Regions from separate parts of the Shewanella sp. 4t3-1-2LB genome, predicted to be linked through region 1. Evidence: predicted binding sites of a transcription regulator. Region 1 holds the regulator's gene; the other holds the start of a gene.
The links. Region 1 encodes sigma-54, which starts transcription at its own class of promoters, with help from an activator protein. Its sites were predicted from a motif close to GTTGGCACGNNNNTNGNNT; they were not measured.

Region 2: a site for sigma-54 is predicted at 1,680-1,698, ahead of J3L11_RS12040 (flagellar assembly protein FlgT). Genes of this name have one in related genera too.

The regions. Positions count from the first base shown of each region.
Region 1 is NZ_JAFNJD010000056.1:9,387-16,707, forward strand. Features, by position in the region: gene kdsC (3-deoxy-manno-octulosonate-8-phosphatase KdsC) at 1-262, shown strand, start outside; gene lptC (LPS export ABC transporter periplasmic protein LptC) at 259-819, shown strand; gene lptA (lipopolysaccharide transport periplasmic protein LptA) at 806-1,339, shown strand; gene lptB (LPS export ABC transporter ATP-binding protein) at 1,336-2,064, shown strand; gene J3L11_RS17050 (RNA polymerase factor sigma-54) at 2,155-3,621, shown strand; gene hpf (ribosome hibernation promoting factor) at 3,652-3,942, shown strand; gene ptsN (PTS IIA-like nitrogen regulatory protein PtsN) at 3,942-4,385, shown strand; gene rapZ (RNase adapter RapZ) at 4,382-5,236, shown strand; gene J3L11_RS17070 (HPr family phosphocarrier protein) at 5,223-5,498, shown strand; gene J3L11_RS17075 (OmpA family protein) at 5,683-6,351, opposite strand; gene J3L11_RS17080 (transposase) at 6,810-7,019, shown strand.
Region 2 is NZ_JAFNJD010000030.1:22,578-29,898, reverse strand. Features, by position in the region: gene J3L11_RS12055 (flagellar protein FlgN) at 1-412, shown strand, start outside; gene J3L11_RS12050 (LPP20 family lipoprotein) at 511-960, opposite strand; gene J3L11_RS12045 (FlgO family outer membrane protein) at 957-1,565, opposite strand; gene J3L11_RS12040 (flagellar assembly protein FlgT) at 1,758-2,906, shown strand; tRNA gene J3L11_RS12035 (tRNA-Arg) at 2,962-3,037, shown strand; gene J3L11_RS12030 (DUF2947 domain-containing protein) at 3,354-3,833, shown strand; gene J3L11_RS12025 (chalcone isomerase family protein) at 3,851-4,399, shown strand; gene J3L11_RS12020 (DUF6268 family outer membrane beta-barrel protein) at 4,426-5,298, opposite strand; gene J3L11_RS12015 (methyl-accepting chemotaxis protein) at 5,667-7,321, shown strand, end outside.

The DNA.
Region 1 (7,321 bases):
GCTGGAACCTTTTGAGTGGCTATTACAACACTATCAACTGCAACCACAGCAGGTGGCCTACATTGGAGATGATATGGTTGACTTACCCGTGATGCAGCGCGTAGGACTCAGTGTCTGCGTCGCGGATGGTCACCCCAGAGTCAGACAACTGGCACATCTGGTAACGTCTCTTAATGGTGGTCATGGTGCTCTGCGGGAACTAGCTGATTTACTACTATTGAGCCAAGATAAAATTGATTCGGCACACGGCATGAGTATATGAACAGAGTCACATTGGCAATTATTGCTTTTTTTACCGCTGCCCTGATCTTGTACTGGCAAGTTCAGAATAAGCGTAATACCGACGCGAGTCTGCAGAACTCTGATGTGGTACGTCCTGATTACGTTGCCGATGATTTACACAGTGTCAGTTATGATGAAAACGGCATGATCTCTAGTCGGGTGTCAGCCAAACACATGGAACACTACGAACAGGACGATCGCACCGTTTTTAGCAGCCCAGTGTACTGGATCTTTCCCGATAAAGGTCAGGCTGAATGGCGCATGACCGCAGAACAGGGACTACTGGACAAACGCAGCAACAAAGTGGTTCTGGAAAATAATGTTATTATTGATGCCATTAGTCCCACAGAGCCCATACAGTCTATCAGCACCAGTTATCTGGAATTAAATCTTAGTAATATGATTATGACCTCAGATAAAAATATACTGGTCAAGGGACAGGATTTTGATATTACAGGTCAGGGGCTGTACGCCGACCTCAACGCTCAGCAAGTGAAACTGCTTAGTCAAGTAAAAGGAACCTATGAAACCAAATAAGCTTTTTTTCGGTGCACTCCTGTGCCTCACCAGTCTGGCAGCATCCGCCGTAGATAAAGATCTGTTGCAGCAGGTGAAGATTTCTGCAGATTCGCAGGATGCCGACATCAAAAACAAGCAGGTCGTTTATAGCGGACATGTGATCGTCACGCAGGGTTCGATGAAGCTTACCGCCCAGGAACTTAACGCTTCCAGTACCGATAAAGACGGCGAGCGGGTGTTGGTTGCCAAAGGATCTCCAGCGACTTTTCGTCAGAAACTGGAAGATGGCCGCATTGCGAACGCCAGCGCCAACGAGATCCACTACAACATCAACAAACGTATTCTGACACTCATTGGAAAAGCGAGGGTGGAACAGGACGGCAGTCTGTCTACTGCAGAAAAAATCGTTTATGACCTAGAAAACCAGCAACTGCAAGCTACCAGTAGTGGTCAAGGTGAAGATCGGGTTACCACGGTAATTCAGCCGGAAAATTACCAGCAAGATATCAAAAAGGAACCCAAGCAGGAGCAGCAATGAGCACTACCCTGACCGCCCAGAATCTCGCAAAAAGCTATAAAAAAAGAATGGTCGTGAAGGACGTCAGTCTGTCGGTGAAAACTGGGCAGATTGTCGGATTACTCGGTCCCAACGGCGCAGGCAAGACCACTACGTTCTATATGGTCGTAGGACTCATTCAGAGCGATAAAGGGCGGATCTTCATCGACGATGATGAGCTGACCATGGATCCCATGCATCTGCGTGCCCGCAAAGGCATCGGTTATTTGCCGCAAGAAGCCAGTATTTTCCGTAAACTCACGGTGCGAGATAACATCATGGCAGTACTACAGATCCGCAAGGGTCTGGATCGTGATGGCCGTGAAGAGCAGTTGGAACAGTTGCTCGAAGAGTTCCATATCACTCATATTCGCGACAGTTTTGGGATGTCACTATCGGGCGGTGAAAGACGCCGAGTTGAAATAGCCAGAGCCCTCGCGGCGGATCCAAAATTTATTTTGCTGGACGAACCCTTTGCGGGCGTGGATCCCATATCGGTCATCGATATCAAAAAAATTATTGAACAGCTGCGTTCCCGCGGACTGGGAGTGCTGATTACCGACCATAATGTGCGTGAAACACTTGATGTGTGTGAGCGCGCCTACATCGTTAGTCACGGTCAGTTGATCGCAGAAGGCTCCCCTGCTGAAATCCTCGATAATCAACAAGTACGTGCAGTGTACTTAGGAGAGCAATTCAAGCTATAGTAACCACCTTTGGGTAGGCAATTCTAATTGTTAAAGACTGTAATTACTGGATTTTTTATTACACGATAGGATGTAGGAGTAAGCGGTAACATGAAAACGTCACTCCAGTTAAAGCTGGGTCAACAGCTGACTATGACACCACAACTGCAGCAGGCAATCCGTTTGCTGCAGTTGTCGTCGCTGGAGTTACAACAGGAAATTCAGCAGGCGCTGGAAGCCAATCCACTATTGGAAGTCAATGAAGATAGTCAATTAGCCGATGACGACAATGATGTGGATAATGATCTCGACACGCCAACCATCGACGTTCAAACGGAAGACAGTTCAACTATTGAGACTTCCGATGCGTTAACCAGCCAATCCCTGCCAGAAGAACTGCCAATGGACACCACTTGGGATGAAGTCTTTACCGCAGCACCTGCTGCCCCTGCGGGTCCTATCCGCGATGATGACACGCCATTTCAGGGAGAAACCTCCGAAGGATTACGTGAACATTTGGAATGGCAGAAAAACCTGACACCGTTTTCCGAAACCGACTCAGCCATTGCCACCGCCATTATTGAGGCCATTGATGATCAGGGTTATCTGACTCAAAGCACAGAAGAAATTCTGGAAGCCATGGGCAATCCTGAGATTGAATTGGACGAAGTAGAAGCCGTACTGAAACGCATTCAGCACTTTGACCCTGTGGGGGTTGCTGCTCGAGATTTACGGGAATGTTTGCTGATCCAGCTGTCACAGTTCAGTGAAGACACACCGCATTTAGAAAATGCCATCATGTTGCTGGAGCAACACCTCGATCTGATCGCCGCGAAAGATTATCGCACCTTGATGCGTAAAACACGCCTCAGAGAAGAAGATCTACGAGATGCCATCGTGTTGATCCAGACACTCAACCCTCGGCCCGGCCTGTTGGTACAGCCACAGGACGAGGAATATGTGATCCCGGATGTCAGCGTCTGGAAAAAGAATGGCCGCTGGATTGTCGAACTCAACCCAGATTGTATGCCCAAACTGAGTATTAATCAGCAATATGCCGCCATGGCGCGCAGTGTTCGCAGCCAGTCAGACAGCCAGTTTATCCGCGGACATTTGCAGGAAGCCAAATGGTTTATCAAGAGTTTGGAAAGCCGCAATGAAACCTTGCTGAAAGTTGCTAATTGTATCGTCCAGTTTCAACAAGGCTTCTTTGAATATGGTGAAGAAGCCATGAAACCAATGGTACTCAACGATATCGCCGAAGCGGTCGATATGCATGAATCGACGATTTCACGAGTGACGACGCAAAAATACATGCATACTCCTCGCGGTATTTTTGAACTGAAATATTTCTTTTCCAGCCATGTTGGCACCGATGATGGCGGCGAGTGTTCGTCAACCGCCATACGAGCCTTTATCAAGAAACTGGTCGCAGCAGAGAATCAGAAAAAGCCGCTCAGTGACAGCAAAATGGCACAGTTGCTGGCGGAACAGGGAATTAACGTGGCAAGACGGACCATTGCAAAGTATCGTGAAGCCATGCTGATCCCGCCCTCAAATCAGCGTAAGAGTTTGTAATTCCACAGTACCCCTATGGAGGACACCCCTATGCAAATCAACCTGGCAGGCCATCATATTGAGATCACCGACTCGTTGCGTAGCTACGTGGAGAGTAAATTTGCAAAACTTGAACGTCATTTCGAACAGATCAATAATGTGCATGTCGTACTCAATGTAGAAAAAGCTATACAAAGAGTCGAAGCCAAGCTACATCTGAACGGTGGCGAAGTGCACGGCACCGCAGAGCACACCGACATGTACGCAGCCATTGACGCTCTGATTGATAAATTGGATCGTCAGATCATTAAATACAAAGAAAAGCTGACAAAATACTCATGATGGAACTTAGTACCGTCCTGCGGCCGGAGTGTACCACCTGCGCCACACCCGGCAGCAAGAAAAAGGTATTGGAGCTCATCAGCGAACTCGCCGCGGCCCAGTATCCCAATCTGTCGTCCCAAGCCATTTTTGAAAGCCTGTTGGCCAGAGAAAAAATGGGAAGCACGGGCATAGGCAATGGCATAGCCATTCCTCATGGTCGTATGCCGGACATAACTACCCCGATTGCAGTGCTGGTGAAATGTAACGAGCCGATTGCTTTCGATGCCATTGACAACCAACCGGTCGATATCCTGTTTGCCCTAGTGGTGCCCGCAGATCAATGCCAGCAGCACCTGAGCACCTTATCGGCAATGGCTGAAAAACTCAGTGACAAGCAGATACTTAAGCAGTTGCGCAAGGCGACCACCAAAGAAGAATTGTATCAGGTGATCACCGGATGAAACTGGCCATCGTCTCCGGCCGCTCCGGCTCAGGAAAATCTGTAGCATTGCGAGTACTGGAAGACATGGGCTACTACTGCGTCGACAATTTGCCTTTACCCATGATTGGCAGTTTGCTGGATAATCTTCGTGGCAGTAATGAGTTGGTGGCGATTAGTGTCGATGTGCGGAATATGCCTAACCAGGATAAAGTGCTCGAGGGCCAGCTAGGAAAACTGCCCCAAGGCACTGAGGTCATCAGCTTTTTCCTGAATGCATCTGATAAAGTGCTGTTAAAACGCTATAGCGAAACCCGGCGCCTGCATCCATTATCTAAAAGTAAAATTTCGCTAAAAGATGCTATCGAGCAGGAAGGTAAACTACTCGCCCCGCTGTCACAACTGATGGATCATTACATAGATACCTCCACGCTGAATATCTATGAACTAAGTGACACAGTACGGGAGATTTTACTGGGAAGTGCCACCAAAGAACTGGTGATCAACTTCGAATCCTTTGGATTTAAGCATGGGTTGCCCGCAGAAGCCGATTTCGTGTTTGATGCACGTTTTTTACCTAATCCCCACTGGGAGCCTCAGCTCAGACCACTGACTGGGTTGGATGAACCGGTACGTGAGTTTCTCAACCGCCAACCGCTAGTAAATAAGTTTATCTGGCAAATAGAAAACTTGCTCGATACATGGTTACCCCATCTGGAACGCAATAACCGCAGTTACCTTACCGTAGCCATTGGTTGCACCGGCGGACAACACCGCTCCGTTTATGTAGCAGAGCAACTTGCAAAGCGTTTCAGCAACAGTAAGCATAAAGTTCAGGCACGCCACCGGGAACTCGAACATGGCAAGAATTGAGCGAGAAATCACCATTCTCAATAAGCTGGGATTACATGCCAGAGCGGCGACAAAACTGGCCATACTCGCCAATGAGTTTGACGCTAATATCTTTCTGATCCAAGGTGAAAAAAAAGCTTCTGCTGCAAGCGTGCTCGGGTTGCTGATGCTGGAAACCGGCATGGGTAAAAAAATCCGACTAATTGCGGATGGTCCTGATGCAGAACCAGCAATGGAAGCCATCTGCAATCTGATCAATGCCCGCTTCGATGAAGCCAGTTAACCGTTTTTCGCCCCGCCAAATCTCTACGTCAAAATAAACGTGATTCCATCATTCAACAAAGGCTAAGAAGGTGCATGACACTCAGCCATAGTGATGACCTGAGTATCGAGCAAATCTAACTAGCAAACGGCACTGTGATATTGGAAAAAAGGCCGCATAATGCGGCCTTGGCAGGATATCGATATTACTGTGCTAGTGGACTTAACACAATTTCCACTCGACGATTCTGGGCTCTGCCAGCAGCATTGCTGTTACTGGCAATCGGATTGCTTTCTCCTGCCCCCCGCGTCACCACACGCTGACCTGCAACGCCTTTCTGGATTAGATAGTTACCTACAGAAGAAGCGCGCACCTGCGACAGGCGCAAATTATAAGATTCAGAACCCGTGCTATCGGTATAACCAATAATATTCAGTTGAGTTTTGGGGTATTCTTTAGCCACCAACGCTACACTGTCCAGCACCTGCATGGCTCCGCCGCTCAGATCTGTTTTGTCCACTTGGAAGGTAATCTCATTTGGCATATTCAAAATAATGTTATCACCGGAGCGGGTTACACTAACACCTGAGGCGGATAACTGCTGACGCAGCTTAGCTTCCTGCACATCCATATAGTAACCAACGCCGCCACCGACTGCGGCACCAGAAGCAGCGCCAATCAATGCACCTTTACCTCGATCATGTTTACTGGAAGTCGCAACACCAACAAGGGCACCAGCAGCAGCACCAATCAGTGCCCCACTCGTTGCTTTAGAGGTCTGTTGTTCATTGGTATAAGGGTTAACGGTTGTACAACCGGCGGCGAAAAACATTATCAATGCAGCAGAAGTCAACGGCATCATAACCTTGTTCATGGTGGGTTCTCCTTAGTCTCGCCGTGAATAATTATGGCATCAGTATATAACCATCCACCGGCAAGACAACGGCGTAGCGAATGCTGATCTGTATAATTTGCAGCTTATTCAGGCTCGATTCAGTTCCTCATCACCTATATTTCTGCCTTTTTGGCAAAGGTTACGCACCAAATAAGTGCATCACGCACATTCATGGTACGACCTAAAATTTTCGCATTTTCGCAGAAAATCCGTATCTATATGATTTTAAATAATAAAAAATATTTAAAAAAATTGGCACAGTTCTTACATACATAGAAAGTAGTATTCCGACACAGCAGGAGGTAACGATGAAAATCATTTATCAGTTTTTCCACAGCTGGCGGCAACACTGGCAAAGCTATAAACACCTTGGCATTAGCCAGTGGGATATTGAGTAACAAATTCAGCAGTATAACGAGGTAATTCAGGAGGTGAAGATGGAAATGACAGATACCCTTCGGCATCAGGCAGTCATCGAAGTCACCCATAATGGGCGGTTGCTGTTTGATGTGGCCCGTCAATATGGACTCCCGACCAAAACTTTATATATGTGGGTACGCCAGAGTCAGCAAGCAACCGATACATCAACGCCATGGCTCTATGTATCCAATGTGATGTCACAGCTGAAAGCTAGGTATTTTAACTAACGGTTTCGACAAGTTTGAACTGAACTAATAACAGTTATCGCCCCCAACGATAGAAAAAGTGTGCTCCCCAAATTTTGCGCTTTTCTAGGTTCATTCTTGTCATTTTTATTCGATACCAGTTGCAGGAGCTAACTGGTGGCAACGCAAGGAAGCGGTCTGCCAAGGTTTCGACCTGAGTGGGCTGAACAAAAATATTTGTTATCGCCCCCAACGATAGAAATGTGCAAATAATAAAAATAACGCGCGAATTCTAGGTTCACTCACGTCGTTTTTATTCACGCAGGCTCAACCTGTGTAGCTTA
Region 2 (7,321 bases), on a different contig from region 1:
GGAAAGTATGTTAAAACAACAGACGGCCACCCTTGGTCGTCTGTTGTCGTTAATTGACGCAGAAACCAAAGCCTTGGTTGAACGCGATGCCGATACCCTGCTACAGCTCGCCACAGAAAAACAACGAGTACTGGAACTAGTCGCCAAGGTTGATAAATCTCTGGCTGAGCACCCGCAAAAAATGCAACTCACCCAAGAACCGCTAGCAACACAGGTAGATAAAGCCAAAAGTCTGCTGGCGGAATGCCAACAAAAAAATCAGGCTAACGGCAAGTTGATTGAGCTATGTGCTGCCAGTGTGAATCGACTGGCTCAGGCGTTGCAAACGAGCCGTAATGTCAACAGTCTGACTTATGACGGCAAGGGCAAGACATCAACCATCGCAACGCTGGGAAATGATCTAGAAGCCTGACTGGCAGCCCCTTTTTTCACAGGACTACCGTTAATTTACCTGTATAAAACCCAAAGCGGCAAGACATTGCCGCTTTGGGTTTTGCTAACGCGATCGCTTTAGAAATAGGTGATCTCTTTCACTCGCTGCGGCCGATTCTGCTGTTGATACAGTTGCCACACATTAGCAAAATCCAGTTCCAGCTCAGTCACATAATTGTCACCCGCTGGATAGCTGCGAACCACACGCGCGCCACGGATCACCCCACTAACAGATACCTTGACATTATCAGACTTCAGCATCCAGTCACCGACTTTACTCTCGGCGTTCAATTGCTGGCCATAAACCTGTTCAGCTAATTCACGGTACGCGGCAATCTTTGATGCCTGCATAGCCATCAGCACTCTTTCAGAGGCGTTTTTTGATGGCTGTGAAGCCAGTGGAGCATAGCCCACGGCCGTAATTTTTGGGAAAGATTGCGGCGGAACGGGTTCCCATTGCACATAACGGTCACGAGTTGTACAACCTGCCAGCAGCATCAGTGCCAGTATTGGCATCCATAATCTCATTTTGTCTCTCCCACCAAATGCACCTTATCATCACCATTGGCACTGTTGCGATATAGCAGACCTTGCTTGGATACCACCAACTGAGATGGCAACAGATAATCCGGTAGCGCTTGCTGTGGTACATAAAGTTGTGCTGCAGATACCACCTTGTTACCCGACAGTGTAACAATCCGGCTGTTGATCACTATGCCATTGCGCGCCAGACTCACGGTAGAAACCAGCACCTGATCTACCGAAATATTCGCTGGAAGTTTTTGCCAGTCACGGCTCAGCAAAAAATCCCCTTGGGGCGTTACTCGCACAGCATCTGCCACATTCAAATCCACCAGATTGAATCCCATCTGCTGCATTCCAGCCATCAGCCCTTGTTGCAGTTGTGCTGCCAAATTATCGGTGCTCTGCATATCCTCGACCATGACGGGGGTTGCCACTAATAACGGTTGAGTTTGATCCAGAACATCACTGTAACGCACCAGTTCTCTAGCGAGTTGCTTTGAGACGTCAATAATACCGGCCTTGGAGGTTGCCGCAGGTTCTGGCACCGGAGCAACTGTCTGACTACAGCCAGTTAGCAATAGTGCTATGAGGGTCATCTTGATTTTCATATCGGTTCCATTAGCAATATTTCCAGAAATCCGGGAAACAATACGCGGTGCTCTCTCCTGTATCGGCATTGCCGCCCCACACTTAAGCAATTTTGCCACTTGTCACTATGGTTCAATGGCATAAATTTTGAATATCAGTGGCTAATCTCTACGCCTTCTGCCGGTTTTTTGGCAAATACAGGAATCGTCACCATGAAACAGATGTTTTGCTTACTGCTATTGCTTGGCCTCGCTATCCCTTGTCAGGCGCAATGGGTAGAAGCAACTGGTGATGCCAAAATAGTCAATGGTGACGCAGGTAAAGCCCGCGAAACTGCCATACAAAATGCGATACGCCTGGTATTACTGCAAAATGGAGGCAATTTTCAGGCCAGTCAATTTGTCAGTAATGGCAATCTGACCACGCAAGCGTTGGAATTGTCGGCCGCCGCTAATGTCAAAGCGGTGGAGTTGCTCAACGAACGGAAAGATGGTGAACGCCTGATAGTGACCGTTAAAATAGATTTACAGGCTAACGACTCACAATCATGCCCTACCGATGGCCTTAAAGCAGCCATACTCATCCCGCAAGCGGTATTGGATGATCGCGGCCAATTACGCTATGGCAGACTGGAAAAACTGCCATCCGTGTTAACGCAGCATCTTGCCAGCACGCTAAAGCAGAGTTCAGTTTTTAGTTTTCCACTGGCACTGGCAGAAAAACAAGTCGATATGCCCACGCTAACAACCGCAGGGCTGAGGGTTCCTGCTATTATTAGCGAAATGACAGACAGTCAGTATCTGTTGCTACCGGAGCTCCTCGATATCTCCGTAGCCCCGCCAACCTCTGCCCCATTAGGACTATGGCAACATGATCCTCAGCGCCAATTTCAACTTAGATTGACACTTTACCATGGGATCAGTGGTGAAATTATCTGGCAACATGAATATACCACCAGCGCTGCCTGGGAATTTGATAAAACCGCCATGGTCAATCCAGCATCCAGCGAATTCTGGCAATCGGCCTACGGTGAAAGCGTCAATGATGTATTGAAGCAATCTGTCGCCGATATTGATCAAGCGCTAAACTGTCGCCCATTGCTGGCGCAGATCATCGCCCGCGACAATAGCCGGGTAGTTCTCAATATCGGACGCCAAAATGGAGTTCAGAAAGGCGATAAGTTCAAAATTGCTTTGCAATACAACGTCAATGACCAACTTAATCGACCGCATGCATTGGCAACTGCCACGCCGGTCACCATCACCATTGATCAGACGTCGGAGACAACCGCTACCGCGCTTATTGGTGGAGAAAACGCTGCGCTGAATATCCAGGTTAACGATATTGCGCTTAAGAAATAAGCGGTTAGATTTCAAATCTTTTATTGAGAGTAAAATCCAGTATAATCACTGCCGTCTCCTCATAGCTCAACAGGATAGAGCAGCCGCCTCCTAAGCGACCGATCGGGGTTCGAGTCCCTGTGGGGAGACCAGTCACATTCTCATATATCCGCCACATATGGCTTCAAAACAAAACTCAAAGCTACTAACCTACGGCAGTTCTTTCGCACGGTTCATTCTTAACAAAATGGTAAGGTTATAAGCTAAAAAACACCATTGTGTTGAAATCTCATCAATAATATGGCCTTACATTTTGGTGATAGGTCAATCTACGCTATGCCAAGCGTTTTGGTTCCAATAGCCCTGCACATTCAGTACACGCTCAGGAGTAGCATGAACGCTGGCTCGCTTTGTTTAAACAGGCTAGCAAGGTTATAATCCTGCGTCCGCCTATAGCAGGAGAAATGCTTGTCTTACAGTTACCTTCCACTAGTTGAATACCGCCGCCAGTGGATTTTTAATCATCACGAAATGCCGGTTCCTGATACGGATAAAGCGGATATTCGGCCATTGACCAGTCAAAGTGCGATGGCGTTGTGGAATCGCTGGATCAGCAATAAAAGCAGTTGTGCTGAGGACTTTAATAAAAGCGACTGGGCACTACGAAGTTCTACCTGGCATCATACCGATATATGGCAATTACAATGGGACAGCGATGACCCGGAGTTACCACGTCCTATCACTGAATTTATTACATGGGACGATGCCACCCGTGTCTATTTTTGCATTGAAAAGTACGAAATCCTTGAGACCAGTTGGGCCGTTTTTAAACGTCACTGGAAGTGCTTTTTATTCTGCGACGATGGTCCACTGTTAATCAGCACTCAACATCGGCAAGCTATCTGGTTTACTCAGGACGGAAACTATCGTCTAGGCCTTCGTGGTTAATTTTTACAGGGAACGCTATGAAATTTTTATCTTTGTTGCTGCTGTTGTTATCTATGTCCGCATCAGCCCGGGAAGTGTCTGGTGTTGAAGTGCCAGAAACCTTGTCGGTAACGCAGCAACCATTGCAACTCAACGGTGCTGGCGTACGTAGTAAGTTTTTTATGGATTTGTATGTAGGTGGTCTGTATTTGTCAACCAAAGCCAGTACCACCGCAGAAGTGCTGAACGAAGAAACGGCGGTGGTCAGCCTGAAAATTCTTTCTGGCCTTATCACCTCAGAAAAAATGCGTAATGCCATCGAAGAAGGTTTTGACGATGCCACCGATGGTCAAACGCAGCCGATAGCAGCAGACATTAAGCATTTTACTGAATTGTTTGAAGACGAAATAAAGGTGGGTGACGAATTTTTATTGGTTGCTGATAAAAAGCAGGGTGTGACCGCTTATAAAAATGGGGTTGCCAAAGATACCATTACTGGCGAAGCCTTCCGTGAGGCTCTGCTGAAAATCTGGCTCGGCGATGAACCAGCCCAGAAGAGCCTAAAACGGGAAATGCTCGGTCAATAAACTTATGGCAGCCCCTGCAGTCTCAGCTAAAAACGATAGCGCAGTTGCAGAGCACCACTGACATAATTATCCATATCCACTGCAGCATGTTCGCCGTCTTTCAGATCTGGCGACATGCTGTAGCCCAGATAGAAATTCAACGCTGTGGCAGATGTGATATTCCATCCTACCCGGCTGAACAGCCGCCATTCCGACAGTTCCACTACTTGTTGATCGTGCGCTAACACCCGTTCGGTATTTTTGCTGCTGCCAATACCCCATTGCAGCGCCGGTGTAAGACTATAAGCCAGTTCAATCCCTGCACCACCAGAAAAATCTGGCATCAAAGGGTTACCCAGACGCCATTTATCGGAGATCTGCCAGTTGAATAGGACTAAAGGTAAAAATCGGGCTTTACCTATGTCATTGAAATAAGCCCCACCAACCCCCCAGTAGTTGCCATTGGCATAATGTCGCATAGCGCCAGCCATAACACCGTAGCTCTTACTGTCAGCCAATGAGGCATCATTGGCGTAGGCAAATTGCAACGTAGGTGCCGCCATCACAGACCAACCATTACCGAATTGGTGACTAAACATCAGATTACCGTGGTAACGTCTGGCGGAATCGAATGGGGCTTGCTGGTTGTACTGCTGTGGCATTTTCCAGTCCCAGTCGAGCCAATCAACACCAAGATTGGCGCTAAGACGCCAAGTGGGTGCCAACTTCCAATTACCCCGCGCCCCTAATTGCCATGACTGTCTACCGAGTTGACCACCATTATCAATATCAGTATCAGCACTGGTACCTCGGGTCAGACTTACACTGTAAGTTGGTTCTGTCTGTGGCGCTGCCACCGCCACTGAGGCTGTCATTGCCAATGCTAGCGCCGCGGCCAGCTTCCCTGTTTGTTTCATCATTTACCTCGTATCGCGCGATTCTGAATAAGTGGCGCGTTAGTGCATTTACGCCTATCTCTCTCGTCTACAGCTCTGCTGCATACTACCAGTCATTGTCACCAAAATTAAAACTGTATTCACAACCATTTGTTATGTCATAAATAGTTAATTATTTTCTGTGCTTTTTTAGCAAATGCTCATAAAGTAATCAGTTATCAATAAGTAAGCTTTAATTGATCCAAGAAAACAAAGCGGCTGCCGATAAAGGCTATAATGACGTTGATTATCCGTTCCTGAGCAACCTCCTGCTTTCAATTTAATCTGTCCCGTAAGGACTATTGGGGAAATTAAAGCAGGTGTAATACCTACTAATAACTAGAGATAGACAGATGAATTATCGCAACTGGCCTATAGCAAAGCAGATTGGAACACTGGCATTTGTACTGACAGTACTCGTTTTTGGTGCTGTTGGCACAATTTCCTATCAAACCGCATCCACCGCATTGAAAGACAAAGCCCTTTCAGCAATGAACAAAGAGATGCACAGCGTTAATGACCTACTGGAGCTGCAATATCAATCACTACTGGTAATTGCACACCGCAACGCTGATGTGTTTCGTGCCATGTATCCTGGCACCTTTTCCAAACCAGCAGGGCAAACCACTAACGTGCTAGGCAAAGCCACACCAACACTGATGCACGACTCGGAACTGGTCAACTCATCCATCAGCAAAGTCGATCGTTTTGCCAAACTATCGGGCGGCACTGCCACAGTATTTGTCAAAGATGGCGATGACTTTTTGCGTATATCTACCTCTTTAAAAAAGGCTGATGGCAGCAGAGCTCTCGGGACTTATCTGGGTAAGAACCACCCCGGTTACAACAAACTGATGAGTGGTGAAGATTACGAAGGTTATGCCAAGCTGTTTGGCAAGGACTACATGACCGTTTATAAGCCGATGAAGGACGCTCAGGGAACGGTTATTGGTATTCTTTACATAGGATTTGATATCAGCGATTCGATGGCTGAAATTCAAAATACGGTTAAAAAATTAACTGTTGAAGAGAGCGGCAGTTACTCCTTGCTCAAACTATCTGACTTGTCAGTGGTTGCTGATAATACTTTAGCCCCCGGAGAAGTCCCAACAACCGCGCAACTCAATGGTCTGCCGTTACAGTCGTTGGTCAATAACCGTGCACTGGTACAGTACCAGAGTAACGATGGCAGCAATATGGTCGCCATGAGCGATGATATTCCCGGTTGGCAGTGGTTGCTGGTGGGTAAAGTTAAAGTCAAAGAACTGAACGAAGAAAGTAAGACGCTATTAATCATAAATATTGTGGTGTCATTTGTCGGCATTATCGCGATTACAGCACTGTTGTCGATAGTGCTGATCAATACCGTTAAGCCATTGAGACGTTTGCAGCAGCATATGGAACATTTAGGCCAGGGCAATCTGAGCATTGATTTACCGACAACCGACGCCCACAGTCAAAATGAGGTCAGTCGCATCACCGCCAGTGCCCGGCAAATGACGCTTAACCTACGCAAATTGATTACGGAACTGCTCGATTCGGTACAGAAGCTTGATTATCAGGCCGAACAGGCACAAGAGGTTGCCAAACTCAACGGTGAAGAGTCAAAGGCACTGATGAGCCAGACGGATCAGATAGCCACAGCGATAGAAGAGATGTCGACCTCTATTCGCGATGTGGCTAATCACGCTGGGCAAAGCGCTGAACAGAGTGCCGAAGTGGACAATGCTTCTAGAGAAGGCCATCAGCAGTTAATTCAGGTGGTTGAAAGCCTAAATACACTGGCACAGCAATTGGATCTGAGTCAGCAGGCCGTTGAGGGTGTTGCCAAGGAAAGTGAAGCCATCAACACCATCACCGATGTCATTAACGGCATTGCTGAGCAAACCAATCTACTAGCACTTAACGCTGCTATTGAAGCCGCCAGAGCTGGTGAACAGGGGCGGGGTTTTGCGGTGGTTGCCGATGAAGTGCGTACGCTTGCCAGTCGGACTCAGGCGTCCATTTC